Regions from separate parts of the Brevundimonas vitis genome, predicted to be linked through region 2. Evidence: predicted binding sites of a transcription regulator. Region 2 holds the regulator's gene; each other region holds the start of a gene.

Region 1 (4,035 bases), 330 kb from region 2:
TCGATCAGGGCGGCGACGATGGGGCTGTCCTTTGAGGTGCGGTACAGGGTCTGCTTGATGGCGATCACATTGGGATCGCGGGCCGCCTGACGAAGGAACTGCACCACCACGTCGAAGCTCTCGAACGGGTGGTGGATCAGAATGTCCTTTTCGCGCACCGCGGCAAAGACGTCGCCGCCCTGGTCGCGGACCCGTTCGGGATAGCGGGGCTCATAGCCGGGGAACTTCAGATCGGGGTGGCCGGGCGGAATCAGCTCTGACAGTTGGGCCAGGCCCAGCATGCCCTGGACCAGCACCACGTCCTGCGGCGCCGCCTTCAGTTCGCCGACGATGAAGGCGCGCAGGTCCTCAGGCATCGAGGCCTCGATCTTGATGCGCACCACCTCGCCCAGGCGACGCTGCTTCAACGCCTCCTCGTATTCCAGGACCAGGTCCTCGGCCTCTTCCTCGATCTCGATGTCACTGTCGCGGATCAGACGCAGCACGCCCTTCTCCAGCACCTCGCAGCCAGGAAAAAGGTGATCGATGAACAGAAGCAGCAGGCTTTCCAGGGTGACGAACCGGCGACGGTTCTTCGATGAGCGACCGTCCTTGGGCAGTTCCCAGAACCGCTGGACCTGGGTCGGCACCGGCACCAGGGCATAGAGGACGCGGTTGTCGCTGCGGCGGCGCAGCTTCAGCGCCAGCGAGAAACCCAGATTGGGCAGGAAGGGAAAGGGGTGCGCCGGGTCGATGGCCAACGGCGTCAGGACGGCGAACAGGTGGTTCAGGAACTCCGGCTCCAGCCGGTCGCGCTCGGTCTTGGTGATCTTGGCCGAATGGATGACCTCGATCCCGGCGGCGGTCAGTTCCTTGCGCAGCTGGCCCCAGCGCATCTGTTGTTCGGCCATCAGGACGCCGGCCGCCTCATTGACCTTTTCCAGCGCCTCGGCCGGGGTCAGGCCGTCGGGAGAGACGACGCGGACGCGCTCGCGCACCTGGCCCTTCAGTCCCGCCACGCGGGTCATGAAGAACTCATCCAGATTATTGGCCGAGATCGACAGGAACCGCAGCCGCTCCAGCAGGGGGTGGGCCGGGTTGGCCGCCTCCTCCAGAACGCGGGCGTTGAAAGCCAGCCAGGACAATTCGCGGTTGAAGAACCGGTCCGGCGAGGCCATCGCCTCTTCGGACAGATGCAGTTGCGGCGCGCGGGAGGAGGGGACCTCTTCGCCGGTGGTCTTTTCGCTGATCCGGGCCGTGTCGCTCATGGGTCGGTTCTGGCGTGTCCCCGTGACGGCTGCAACCGTCGTCAGTCGAACATTTCGCTATTGGCCTCGACCACCTGCCGGGCCAGGGCGCGCGTGACCGGGCGGTGCAGGGCGTCCAGCGCAGCCACCACCGCCTGGGCCGCCTCGGCGGAGCGGTCGATCCGATAAACCAGATAGTCGATCACATCGGAGGGGGCGGCGATGCCACGCTCCGCGAATCTGGCCTTCAGGATGGCCGCCAGAACCGCCTCGTCTGGCGCCTCCATCGCGGTCGTGACGATGGCATCCAGGCGAGACCGCAGATCGGGCAGGGTCGCGCTCCAGCGCTTGGGTGCACCGCGCGAAACCAGCAGCAGGGCTCCGCCACCGGATTGGGACAGGTTGATCAGGTGGAACAGGGTCTCGTCGTCCGCCTCCTGGGCGCGGTCCAGCAGGACGGGCCGGCCCTCAAGCTCCAACGGATCGGCCAGGGCCGCCTCGGCCCCGTCCAGCGGCATTGCCCCGGTCCGCTCGGCCCAGATGCGCGCCAGCCGGCTCTTGCCGCATCCGGCTGGACCGCAAACAGCCATGACCCCACCGATGAGATTGGGCCAGTCGGACAGCGCCTGCACCGCCGCCCGATTGCAGTCGGAAACGACGAAGCCGTCCGCGCCCGCAGGCAGGTCGGCCTGGAGCGGCAGTCGCAGCTGATCGGGTGCGCCAGAGCGGGTCGTCATAAGCGCTGCATATCAGGTGTATCGGCAGGGTTTCCAACCCGGGGCATGAGGACGGTGGAGCAAAGAGCCGGGTCTGTGGATGGGCTTGACGAGAACAAAAAGCAAACATAGAACATAGGAAGAACACGCTTCTGGGGATCACGATCATGGCGCGATGGGTTCGGGATGGGTTGTCGCTGGCGTCGTGCAGCGGTTTCGTCTGGGTGGTCTGGCAGGTTGCCCTGATGACGCCTGCGGGCTGAGGCCGAGTTGTCCACGCGTTTGTGGACCGTCGCCCGTGTAGCGACGCCTAGGACGCGTTAGGCTCGCGCGCGGGTGGCCGATCGGAATCGTGCCTCCGAACAGGAGCAACAGTCTTGGTGACGCGCGCAGACAGCAGGCATGGCGACGACGGGGGCTTTGTGCATCTGCGCGTGCGTTCGGCCTATTCGCTGCTGGAGGGCGCGATCAAGGCCGGCAAGATCGGGCGGCTGGCTGCGGACGCGGGGATGCCTGCGGCGGCGGTGGCGGACCGGGCCAATCTGTGCGGAGCGCTGGAGTTTGCCGAGAACGCGCGCGACGCCGGCGTGCAGCCGATCATGGCCTGCACCCTGCCGGTTACCGGTCTGGGCGGGCGGATATCTGCCCGCTGGGGGCGCGTGCCCACCATCGTCCTGATCGTCCAGAACGAGGCCGGTTGGCTGAATCTGTGTGCCTTGTCGTCAGCGGCCTATATGGCGGCGGATGAAACCGGCGAGCCGGGCGTGGCTTGGGAGCAGGTGGTGGCCCGCGCCGAGGGGCTGATCCTGTTGTCCGGCGGCCCCGACGGACCGGTCGACCCGTTGTTCGTGCAGGGCAAGACAGCCGAGGCGCAGGCGGCCCTTGCCGAGATGTCCGGCGCATTCGGTGATCGTTTCTATGTCGAACTGCAGCGTCACGGCTTGCCGAGCGAGGCCGTGGCCGAGCGGGGTCTCGTCGAATGGGCCTATGCCAAGGACGTGCCCCTGGTCGCGACCAATGACGTTCATTTTGCCAAACAGGCGCAAGGGCGCTCGCATGAGGCCCTTTTGTGCATCGCCGACGGGGCCTTCATGGGCCAGGACGACCGGCGCCGGGTTACGGACCAGCACTGGTTCAAACCGCCGGCGGCCATGCGTGAGCTGTTCGCCGATCTGCCCGAAGCCTGCGACAACACCATCGACATCGCCCGGCGCTGTGCCTTCGTGGTTCAGACCCGTGCGCCGATCCTGCCCAGGTTCGAGGCGGGCGCAGGCCGATCCGAGCCGGACGAACTGGCCCATCAGGCCCGCGAGGGGCTGAAGGTCCGCCTGTCCCAGGTGACGCCCGCGGCACCCGAGGCCGACTATTGGACGCGGCTGGAATGGGAGGTGTCCATCATCCAGCAGATGGGGTTCCCCGGTTATTTCCTGATCGTGTCGGACTTCATCAAATGGGCCAAGGGGCACGGTATTCCGGTCGGACCGGGTCGGGGTTCTGGGGCCGGATCGCTGGTGGCCTGGGCCCTGACCATCACCGACCTGGATCCCTTGCGGTTCGGCCTGCTGTTCGAGCGCTTCCTGAATCCGGAGCGGGTGTCCATGCCCGACTTCGACATCGACTTCTGTCAGGAGCGGCGCGAGGAAGTGATCGCCTATGTGCAGCAGCGCTATGGCGACGATCGGGTGGCCCAGATCATCACCTTCGGCACCCTGCAGGCGCGCGCGGTGCTGCGCGACGTCGGCCGGGTGCTGCAGATGCCGCTGGGCCAGGTCGATCGCCTGGCCAAGATGATCCCGAACAATCCGGCCAATCCGACCACCCTGGCCCAGGCCATCGAGATCGAGCCTCGCCTGAAGGAGGCGCGGGCTGCCGAGGCGTCTGTGGCGTCGCTGCTGGACACCGCGCTGGAGCTGGAGGGGCTGTATCGCAATGCCTCGACCCACGCCGCCGGCATCGTGATCGGTGACCGTCCCCTGGTCGAGCTGGCTCCGCTTTACAAGGATCCCCGGTCCGACATTCCGGCCACCCAGTTCAACATGAAATGGGTCGAGGCGGCGGGTCTGGTGAAGTTCGACTTCCTCGGCCTGAAGACC
Region 2 (4,035 bases):
GGTTTCCGCACGGTCTTCAACCTGTTGGGACCGCTTTCCAATCCGGCAGGAGCGAAGCGCCAGGTGATGGGTGTCTATGATCCCCGCCTGCTGGAGCCGCTGGCCGAGGTCCTGGGGCGGCTGGGGGCCACCCGGGCCTGGACAGTCCACGGCCAGGGACTGGACGAGCTGACGACCACGGGCCCGACCGAGGTTGCCGAGTTCAAGGGCGGGGCGGTGCGACGATTCTCGGTCACCCCCGAGGAGGCCGGTCTAGCGCGCGCCGACATCGCGGACCTGCGCGGCGGTGATGCCGAGGAGAATGCGGCGGCGCTGCGGGCCCTGCTGGACGGCGCGCCGGGGGCCTATCGCGACATCGTCCTGTTGAACGCGGCGGCGGCCCTGGTGGTGGCGGATCGTGCCGCCGATCTGGCCGAAGGGGCCGTCATGGCGGGGGCCGTCATCGACGATGGGCGCGCGGCAAAGGCGCTGGCCGCCCTGGTCGAAGCCACCAACACCCCGATCGAGATCGAAGACCCGGCATGAGCGATATCCTGGACCGCATCGCCGCCTACAAGCGGATCGACGTCGCCGCGCGCAAGGCCGCTGCGTCACAGGATGCCATAGAGGCCCAGGCTGCGGTCGCCGGGATGCCGCGCGGGTTTCGCGCCTCTCTTGTCCGTCATGCCGCGCCCGGCCGCCCGGCCCTGATCGCCGAGATCAAGAAGGCCAGCCCGTCCAAGGGTCTGATTCGCGCCGATTTCGACCCGCCCGCCCTGGCCCAGGCCTATGAGCGCGGCGGGGCAGCCTGTCTGTCGGTGCTGACCGACGGTCCCAGTTTCCAGGGCGATGATGCCTATCTGGTCGCGGCGCGGGCGGCCGTCGCCCTGCCCTGCCTGCGCAAGGACTTCATCGTCGACCCATGGCAGGTGGCCGAGAGCCGCGCCCTGGGGGCCGATTGCGTCCTGATCATCCTGGCCATGATCGACGACGCCCTGGCGGCGGACGTCCTGGCCGAGGCGCGCCGATTCGGCATGGACGCCCTGATCGAGACCCATGACGAGGCCGAGATGGCGCGCGCCGTGGCCCTGGGCGGTGACCTGATCGGCGTCAACAACCGCTCGCTGCGGACCTTCGAGGTCGATCTGGCCACCACGGCGCGCCTGGCCGACCTGGCTCCGCACGAGGCCCTGCTGGTGGCCGAAAGCGGGATATTCACCGCAGCCGATGTCGCGGCGGTCGCCACAGCCGGTGCCGGAGCCATCCTGGTCGGCGAAAGCCTGATGCGGCAGGCCGATGTAGAGGCCGCGACACGGGCTCTGCTGTTAAGTTGACATTCACCAAGAACACTTACAGAACATCGGCAACGGTTCACGCCTTGTTCTGGAAGTCGCTGCGATGCTCACCAAGAAACAGCACGAGCTGCTGATGTTCATTCATCAGCGCATCCGTGAAAGCGGGGTCTCGCCTTCGTTCGATGAGATGAAGGAAGCGCTGGACCTGGCGTCGAAGTCGGGCATCCATCGGCTGATCACGGCGCTGGAGGAGCGGGGCTTCATTCGACGCCTGGCGCACCGGGCGCGGGCGCTGGAGGTCATGAAACTGCCGGAACAGGCGACGACCGCCGCGCCGGCCAAGGGACGACAGCCCTTCCGTCCCGACGTCATCACCGGTGGCGGTCGGCCTGTGCCTGCCGCCCCGGTCGAAGCCGCGAACGACACGCGCGAACTGGCTCTGATGGGCAAGATCGCGGCTGGCACGCCCATCGCCGCGATCGAGCACGAGACGGCTCGCTATCCAGTGCCTGAATCGATGCTGGGGGCCGGGGATCACTACATGCTGGAGATCGAAGGCGATTCGATGATCGAGGCAGGCATCCTGAACGGGGACCTGGTGGTCATCAAACGCGCGGACACGGCCGCGTCCGGCGAGATCGTCGTGGCGCTGGTCGAAGGTGAGGAAGCGACCTTGAAGCGTCTGCGCAAGAAGGGCGCTTCCATTGCGCTGGAGCCTGCCAACCGCGCTTATGAGACCCGCATCTTCGGGCCCGATCAGGTCGAGGTTCAGGGCAAGCTGGTCGGCCTCATCCGGCGCTATCACTGATTTCGGGATCACCGACCCGGCTCCAGGGGCGATTGCCCCGGACATCGGCGGTCCAGACGGCCCGCCACCCCTGAGCTGTGCGCCATAGTTCCACGGAGCCGCCGCGCGCATAGTCCACGCCATCCAGCACCAGTCTGCCGTTGCATTCGGCCGGCAGCACCGATGCGGTGCTTCTCAGGCTGACGACCTCGGCCGAGCGGCAGAGCGACTGGAGCTGCTCCATCGAGACCGGCTGCCTGCCCCAGGCCAGCGCCATCGGGCCCGCGGTGCGGGTGGAGGGCGCACAGGACCAGCGGATACAGCTCCATCCCTCGGTCGGGCGATCTACAGCCTCCAGCCCCCGCCTCCGCGACCACAGATCGACCGCAAACTGACGCACGCCCGGCCGCATCACGACCGCCTTGTCTCCGACGGCATAGGCCGCATTGGTTCCGCCATCACCGATCCAGAGGTCAGGCGCAGGCGGCCGGGGCCACAGGACGACGGCCAGGGCAAACGGCAGGCCCACCCAACGCAGCGGCCCGCGCCACAAAGCAATGAACAGGACCCCAAGGAAGGCGATCGGCAGGGCGATCGACGGTGCACTGGCCACCGTGCGCACCGCGCCGGGCAGGTTGGCCGTCCAGGAGCCCACCGCCAGCATCAGATCCACACCGATCCCGGCCACCCACAGGAAAGGCCCGCCCAGTCCTAAGGGCTCCAGCGCCGCCCCCAGCGCCAAAGCCGGCATCATCAGAAAGGTCGAGATGGGCGAGGTCGCCATATTGGCGATCAAACCGAAAACGGCGGTCCGGTTGAAATGCTGCATGGCGAACGGTCCGGTCGCCAGCCCGGCGACGAGGCTTGCCGCCAAGGCCGCCCAGATCCATCCGCCCAGCCGCTGCGCTGCCAGTATGGGCCAGGGCGCGGAGATTTCCCGCGTTCGCTGGGGCCAGGCTTCGGCCAGGGCCACCAGGGCCGCAGTGGCGGCGAACGACATCTGAAACCCGGGGGTGACGACGGCCTCGGGCTGCAGCAGCAGGACGGCAAAGGCCGCGACGGCCAAGGCGTGCATGCTGATGGCCTGCCGATCCAGAAGCACAGCGAGGAAGGCGATCGAGGCCGTGATGGCCGCTCGCTCTGCCGGGGCCGGTGCCCCCGAAACCACCAGATAGGTGCCGACCGCAATCAGACCCGCGACGGCCGCCACCTTCTTTCCCGACACCCGAAGCGCCAGCCAGGGGATCGCCGCAACGATCAGACGCACGAGGAAGAAGACGAACCCGCCGACGATCGCCATATGCAGGCCAGAGATCGAAAGGATGTGCGCCAGCCCTGAATCGCGCATCACATCCAGGTCGTCCCGGCTGATCCACGTCTCATGCCCGGTCACCATGGCTGCGGCGACCCCGCCCGTGCGCTCGCCCAACCGATCGACGATCCGCTGGGCCAGGGCAAAGCGCGCAGCATTGATCCGCATCGCCATACGCAATCGCCAGGGGGGCGGCTGGAGCCGGGCGGGCCGGGTCTCGCCCAGGGCGAAGGCGACACCCCCCATGCCTTGGAAGAAGGCATTGCGGCCGAAGTCATAGGCCCCTGGGCTGGCCGGAGCCGGTGGCGGGTTCAGGATGGCGAACAGGCGGATGGCCTGACCGGGAACGGGCGGTGGGCCCTTTACCGTCGCCCTCAGCCGGATGGGGGTCTCCTCCGGAGCCAGTCCACGGATACTGACCGGCGCGATGACCACCCGATGGCCGCGCTCGCCGGGACTATCGACATCCAGGACCCAAGCCTGGATCACGGTCGGTTCAGCGATGGCAGGCGCGATCGGCGCGGCGACCCGTTCGGTCCTGATCTTGGCCATGGCCAGGCCGCCCGCCAAACAAGCCAAAAGCATCAAGGGAAGCGTCACGGCCCGGGACCAGCCCAGCCGCCGCGCCCCCAGCCAGGCCGCCACCGCCATGGACGCCGCCA
Region 3 (4,035 bases), 1.5 Mb from region 2:
AGCGCGGGCGGGGTGCGGCTGGAGGCCGTCGATGCCGGCCTGATGCTGAACGCCCTTCCCGGCGTGGTCGTCGCCGGAGAGATGCTGGACTGGGAGGCACCGACCGGCGGCTATCTGTTGCAGGCAGACATGGCGTCCGGCGTCGTGGCCGCACGGACCCTTGCAGGGTGGATGGCGTCACAAACCATGGTTAAGACGCCGGGATGACCGGTTCTTCCCTGCCCGACATCCACGGCTTCTGCCCCGAGCGCTTCGCCCGGGTGCGCGACGCCTTCGCCGCCAACTTCACCGATGCGCCCGAGGGGCTGAACGAGGTGGGCGCGCGCTTCAGCGTCTGCATCGCGGGCGAGCCCGTCATCGACCTGTGGGCCGGTCATGCCGACACGGGCCGGACCCGACCCTTTGCCGCCGACACCCTGGTGCCCGTTTTCTCGACCGGCAAGGCGATCATGGCCCTGCTGATGGCCGCGGCGGTCGAGCGCGGCAAGCTGGCCTATGAGGAGCGGGTCGCGGACCTGTGGCCAGCCTTTGGCCAAGCGGGCAAGGACCGGGTCACCGTCGGCCAAATGATGAGCCACCAGGCCGGTCTGCCCGGCTTTGCCGAGGCGGTGCCGCCGGAACTGTGGTTCGATCCGCCCGCCGTGCTGGAACGGCTGGCCGCCCAGGCCCCGATGTGGGAGCCGGGCACGGCGTCGGGCTATCACCCCATCACCATCGGCTATCTGGCGGGCGAGCTGTTCCGCCTCGTCGAGGGGCGCAGCATGGGCCAGGCCCTGCGTCAGGATTTCGCCCTGACCCACGACCTGGACCTGTGGATCGGCCTGCCGGAAGCCGAGCACCACCGCGTGGCCCAGATGCGCAAGCCCTCCGCCGCCCCGGACCTGGGCGTCATCGACGATGTGAAGCGGGCCGCCTTCCTGGACCGGGGGTCGTCGCCGGGCGGTCGCGGCTCGGTCGAATGGCGAACGATGGAAATCCCTTCCGCCAATCTGCACGGCACGGCCCTGGGTCTGGCGCGGCTGATGTCGGTCATGTCCATGGGCGGGGTTCTGGACGGCCGCACGGTCCTGTCGCCCAGTGTCCTGCATCAGGCGACCCGCGAGCGCATCCATGGCCAGGACCGGGTCGTGCCCTTCGTCATGAGCTGGGCGGCGGGCTTCATGCGGAACAAGGGGCGCGGCATCTTTGGCCCCAATCCCGAGACCGTGGGCCACGCCGGGTGGGGCGGCAGCTGTGCCTTCGCCGACCCGGCGCGCGGGGTCTCGGCCGCCTATGTCATGAACCGGCAGTCGCCGCACCTGATGGGCGACCCCCGCTCGCTGCGCCTGATCGAGGCCCTGTACGCCGCCCTCTAGATCGGTTCAGCCGCCCGCATCGCCACCTGGGCCGCACGCACCCGGTACCAGGCGGCCAGGGCAAAGACCGCCGCGCCCAGCCAGATGAAGCCGAACGACAGCCCGCGCAGCAGGGTAAAGGCCTCGCCCGTCGCCACCCCGATCGCGAACTGCAGCGTCGGGGCCAGGAACTGGACGAAGCCGATCGTCGACAGGGGCAACCGCCGAGCCGACCAGGCGAACAGGGCCAGCGGCAGCACCGTCGCCAGACCGCTGAACAGGCCCCAGGCGAAACCGGACGGCGAGGCAAACCCATGCCCCTGTCCCGCCATCTGCAGCCACAGCACATAGGCCAGGCCAAACGGCAGCAGCATCAGACATTCGATCAGCAGGCCGGGCTGGGCCTCGACCGCCACCCGCTTGCGGATCACGCCGTAAGCGCCAAAGCTGAAGGCCAGGGCCAGGGAAATCCACGGCGGCCGTCCCAGGGCCAGGGCCTGGATCGCCACCCCCACCGCCGCCAGCCCGATCGCCACCCAGCCCCAGCGGTCGATCCGCTCGCGGAACAGCCACAGGCCGACGATCATGTTCAGCAGCGGGTTGATGTAATAGCCGAGGCTGGCCTCCAGCGTCGCATGATGGGTCGTGGCCCAGACATACAGGCCCCAGTTGGTCGCGATCAGGGCGGTCGACAGCGCCAGCCAGGCCAGGTTGCGCGGCTGGGCCAGAACGGTCCGCACCTGGGCCGACTGCCCGGCCAGCAGCACCAGCCCTGCCGCGAACAGCACCGACCACAGCGCCCGGTGCGACAGGATCTCGGCCGCCGTGAACGCGGCCCCCGCCATCCCCATGAACAACAGGGGCATGAACCCCCACATCACATAACACCCCACCGCCGCCATCAGGGCGGTGCGATCGGGTGCGGCAGGAGAAACGGCAGGCGAGGAGGACGTCATCGCCGCATCTGGGGCCTTTCACCCGCAGGAACAAGCGCTGGACGGCGGATATCGGACGCGGCTTGTCATCGAACAGAGTTCGTGATTTGTTCCACTCGGTAAGGGCGGAGGGACGGATGGTCGCGCGGGTGGTGACGGTGGCGTTCGATGGGGTGGACGCCCGGCGCGTGGACGTCGAGGTCCAGCTGGTCGGCGGTACCGGCCAGACCAGTTTCACCATCGTCGGCCTGCCGGACAAGGCGGTGGCCGAGAGCCGCGAGCGGGTGCACGGTGCCTTTGCGGGCATCGGCCTGGCCCTGCCGCCGCGCCGGATCATCGCCAATCTGGCCCCGGCCGATCAGAGGAAGGAGGGCAGTCATTTCGACCTGCCCATCGCCCTGTCCCTGTTGGCGGCCATGGGGGTGATCGCCCCCGATGCCCTGGACGGCTGGGCGGCGGTCGGGGAACTGGGCCTGGACGGTCAGATCGCGGCGGTGGGCGGCACCCTGCCGGCCGCGGTGGCGGCGGCCTCCATGGGGCTGGGTCTGATCTGTCCCGAGATCAATGGGCCCGAGGCGGCCTGGGCCGGGGATGTGTCCATCCTGGCCCCGCGCTCTCTGATCGGACTGATCAATCATTTCAAGGGCACCCAGGTGCTGCGCGCGCCCGAGCCGGGCCCGATCCGGTCAGGCGGCGCCGTGCCCGACCTGCGCGAGGTCAAGGGCCAGGAAAGCGCCAAGCGGGCGCTGGAGATCGCGGCCGCCGGGGGCCACAATCTGCTGTTCGTGGGGCCGCCCGGATCAGGCAAGTCGATGATGGCCCAGCGCCTGCCTGGCCTGTTGCCGCCGCTGACGCCGCAGGAGCTGCTGGAGACCTCCATGGTCTGGTCAGTGGCCGGGCTGATCGAGCGCGGGGCCCTGACCCGCGACCGGCCCTTCCGCAGTCCGCACCATTCCGCCTCCATGGCCGCCCTGACCGGCGGCGGCACGCGCGCCAAGCCGGGCGAGGCCTCCCTTGCCCACAATGGCGTGCTGTTTCTGGACGAACTGCCGGAATATTCGGCGCAGGCGCTGGATTCCTTGCGCCAGCCGCTGGAGACGGGCGAAATCGTAGTGGCCCGCGCCAATGCCCACATCCGCTATCCGGCGCGGTTCCAGCTGGTGGCGGCGATGAATCCTTGTCGCTGTGGTCTGGGCGGTGCCGGGCGCGGCGCCTGCGGCAAGGCCCCCCGGTGCCAGCGCGACTATCAGAACCGGATTTCGGGGCCCCTGTTCGACCGCATCGACCTGACGGTCGAGGTGCCGCCGGTGACGGCCGCCGACATGGCTTTGCCGCCTCCGTCCGAAGGCACGGCAGAGGCGGCAGCAAGAGTCCATGCCGCCCGCGCCATGCAGGAGGACCGCGTCCGCGCCGCTGGCCTCGACCCGGCCCAGGCCCTGAATGCCCGTTCGGGCGGGGATGTGCTGGACCGGTTCGCCACCCCCGACTCGGCGGGCCGGGCCCTGCTGATGCGGGCGGGCGAGGCGGGCGGCCTGACGGCGCGAGGCTGGACCCGGACCCTGCGGCTGGCCCGCACCATCGCCGATCTGGATGGGTCCGAGGGGGTGCTGCGCCGTCATATCGCCGAGGCGCTGATCTATCGCCGCACCACCGTCGGGGCCCAGGCTGATTTCGATCGGCAAGTCATGCCTTCCGGGCTGGGGGCTGCGGCCTTCTGATCAACCGGCCTTAACCCCTTTGTGTCAGGGTCGGTCCATGGCCTCCCG

What was found. Region 2 encodes LexA, which represses DNA repair genes until DNA is damaged. Its sites were predicted from a motif close to ATGTTCNCNANNTGTTCT; they were not measured.
Region 1: dnaE (DNA polymerase III subunit alpha) is a predicted target of LexA. The motif match lies at 2,055-2,072, and genes of this name have one in related genera.
Region 3: JIP62_RS10025 (YifB family Mg chelatase-like AAA ATPase) is a predicted target of LexA. The motif match lies at 2,366-2,383, and genes of this name have one in related genera.

The regions. Positions count from the first base shown of each region.
Region 1 is NZ_CP067977.1:821,737-825,771, reverse strand. Features, by position in the region: gene JIP62_RS04145 (RNA degradosome polyphosphate kinase) at 1-1,247, opposite strand, end outside; gene JIP62_RS04140 (P-loop NTPase family protein) at 1,289-1,963, opposite strand; gene dnaE (DNA polymerase III subunit alpha) at 2,323-4,035, shown strand, end outside.
Region 2 is NZ_CP067977.1:488,637-492,671, forward strand. Features, by position in the region: gene trpD (anthranilate phosphoribosyltransferase) at 1-525, shown strand, start outside; gene trpC (indole-3-glycerol phosphate synthase TrpC) at 522-1,313, shown strand; gene lexA (transcriptional repressor LexA) at 1,378-2,082, shown strand; gene JIP62_RS02390 (ComEC/Rec2 family competence protein) at 2,063-4,035, opposite strand, start outside.
Region 3 is NZ_CP067977.1:1,984,806-1,988,840, reverse strand. Features, by position in the region: gene JIP62_RS10040 (BaiN/RdsA family NAD(P)/FAD-dependent oxidoreductase) at 1-207, shown strand, start outside; gene JIP62_RS10035 (serine hydrolase domain-containing protein) at 204-1,355, shown strand; gene rarD (EamA family transporter RarD) at 1,352-2,290, opposite strand; gene JIP62_RS10025 (YifB family Mg chelatase-like AAA ATPase) at 2,407-3,987, shown strand; gene JIP62_RS10020 (response regulator) at 4,025-4,035, shown strand, end outside.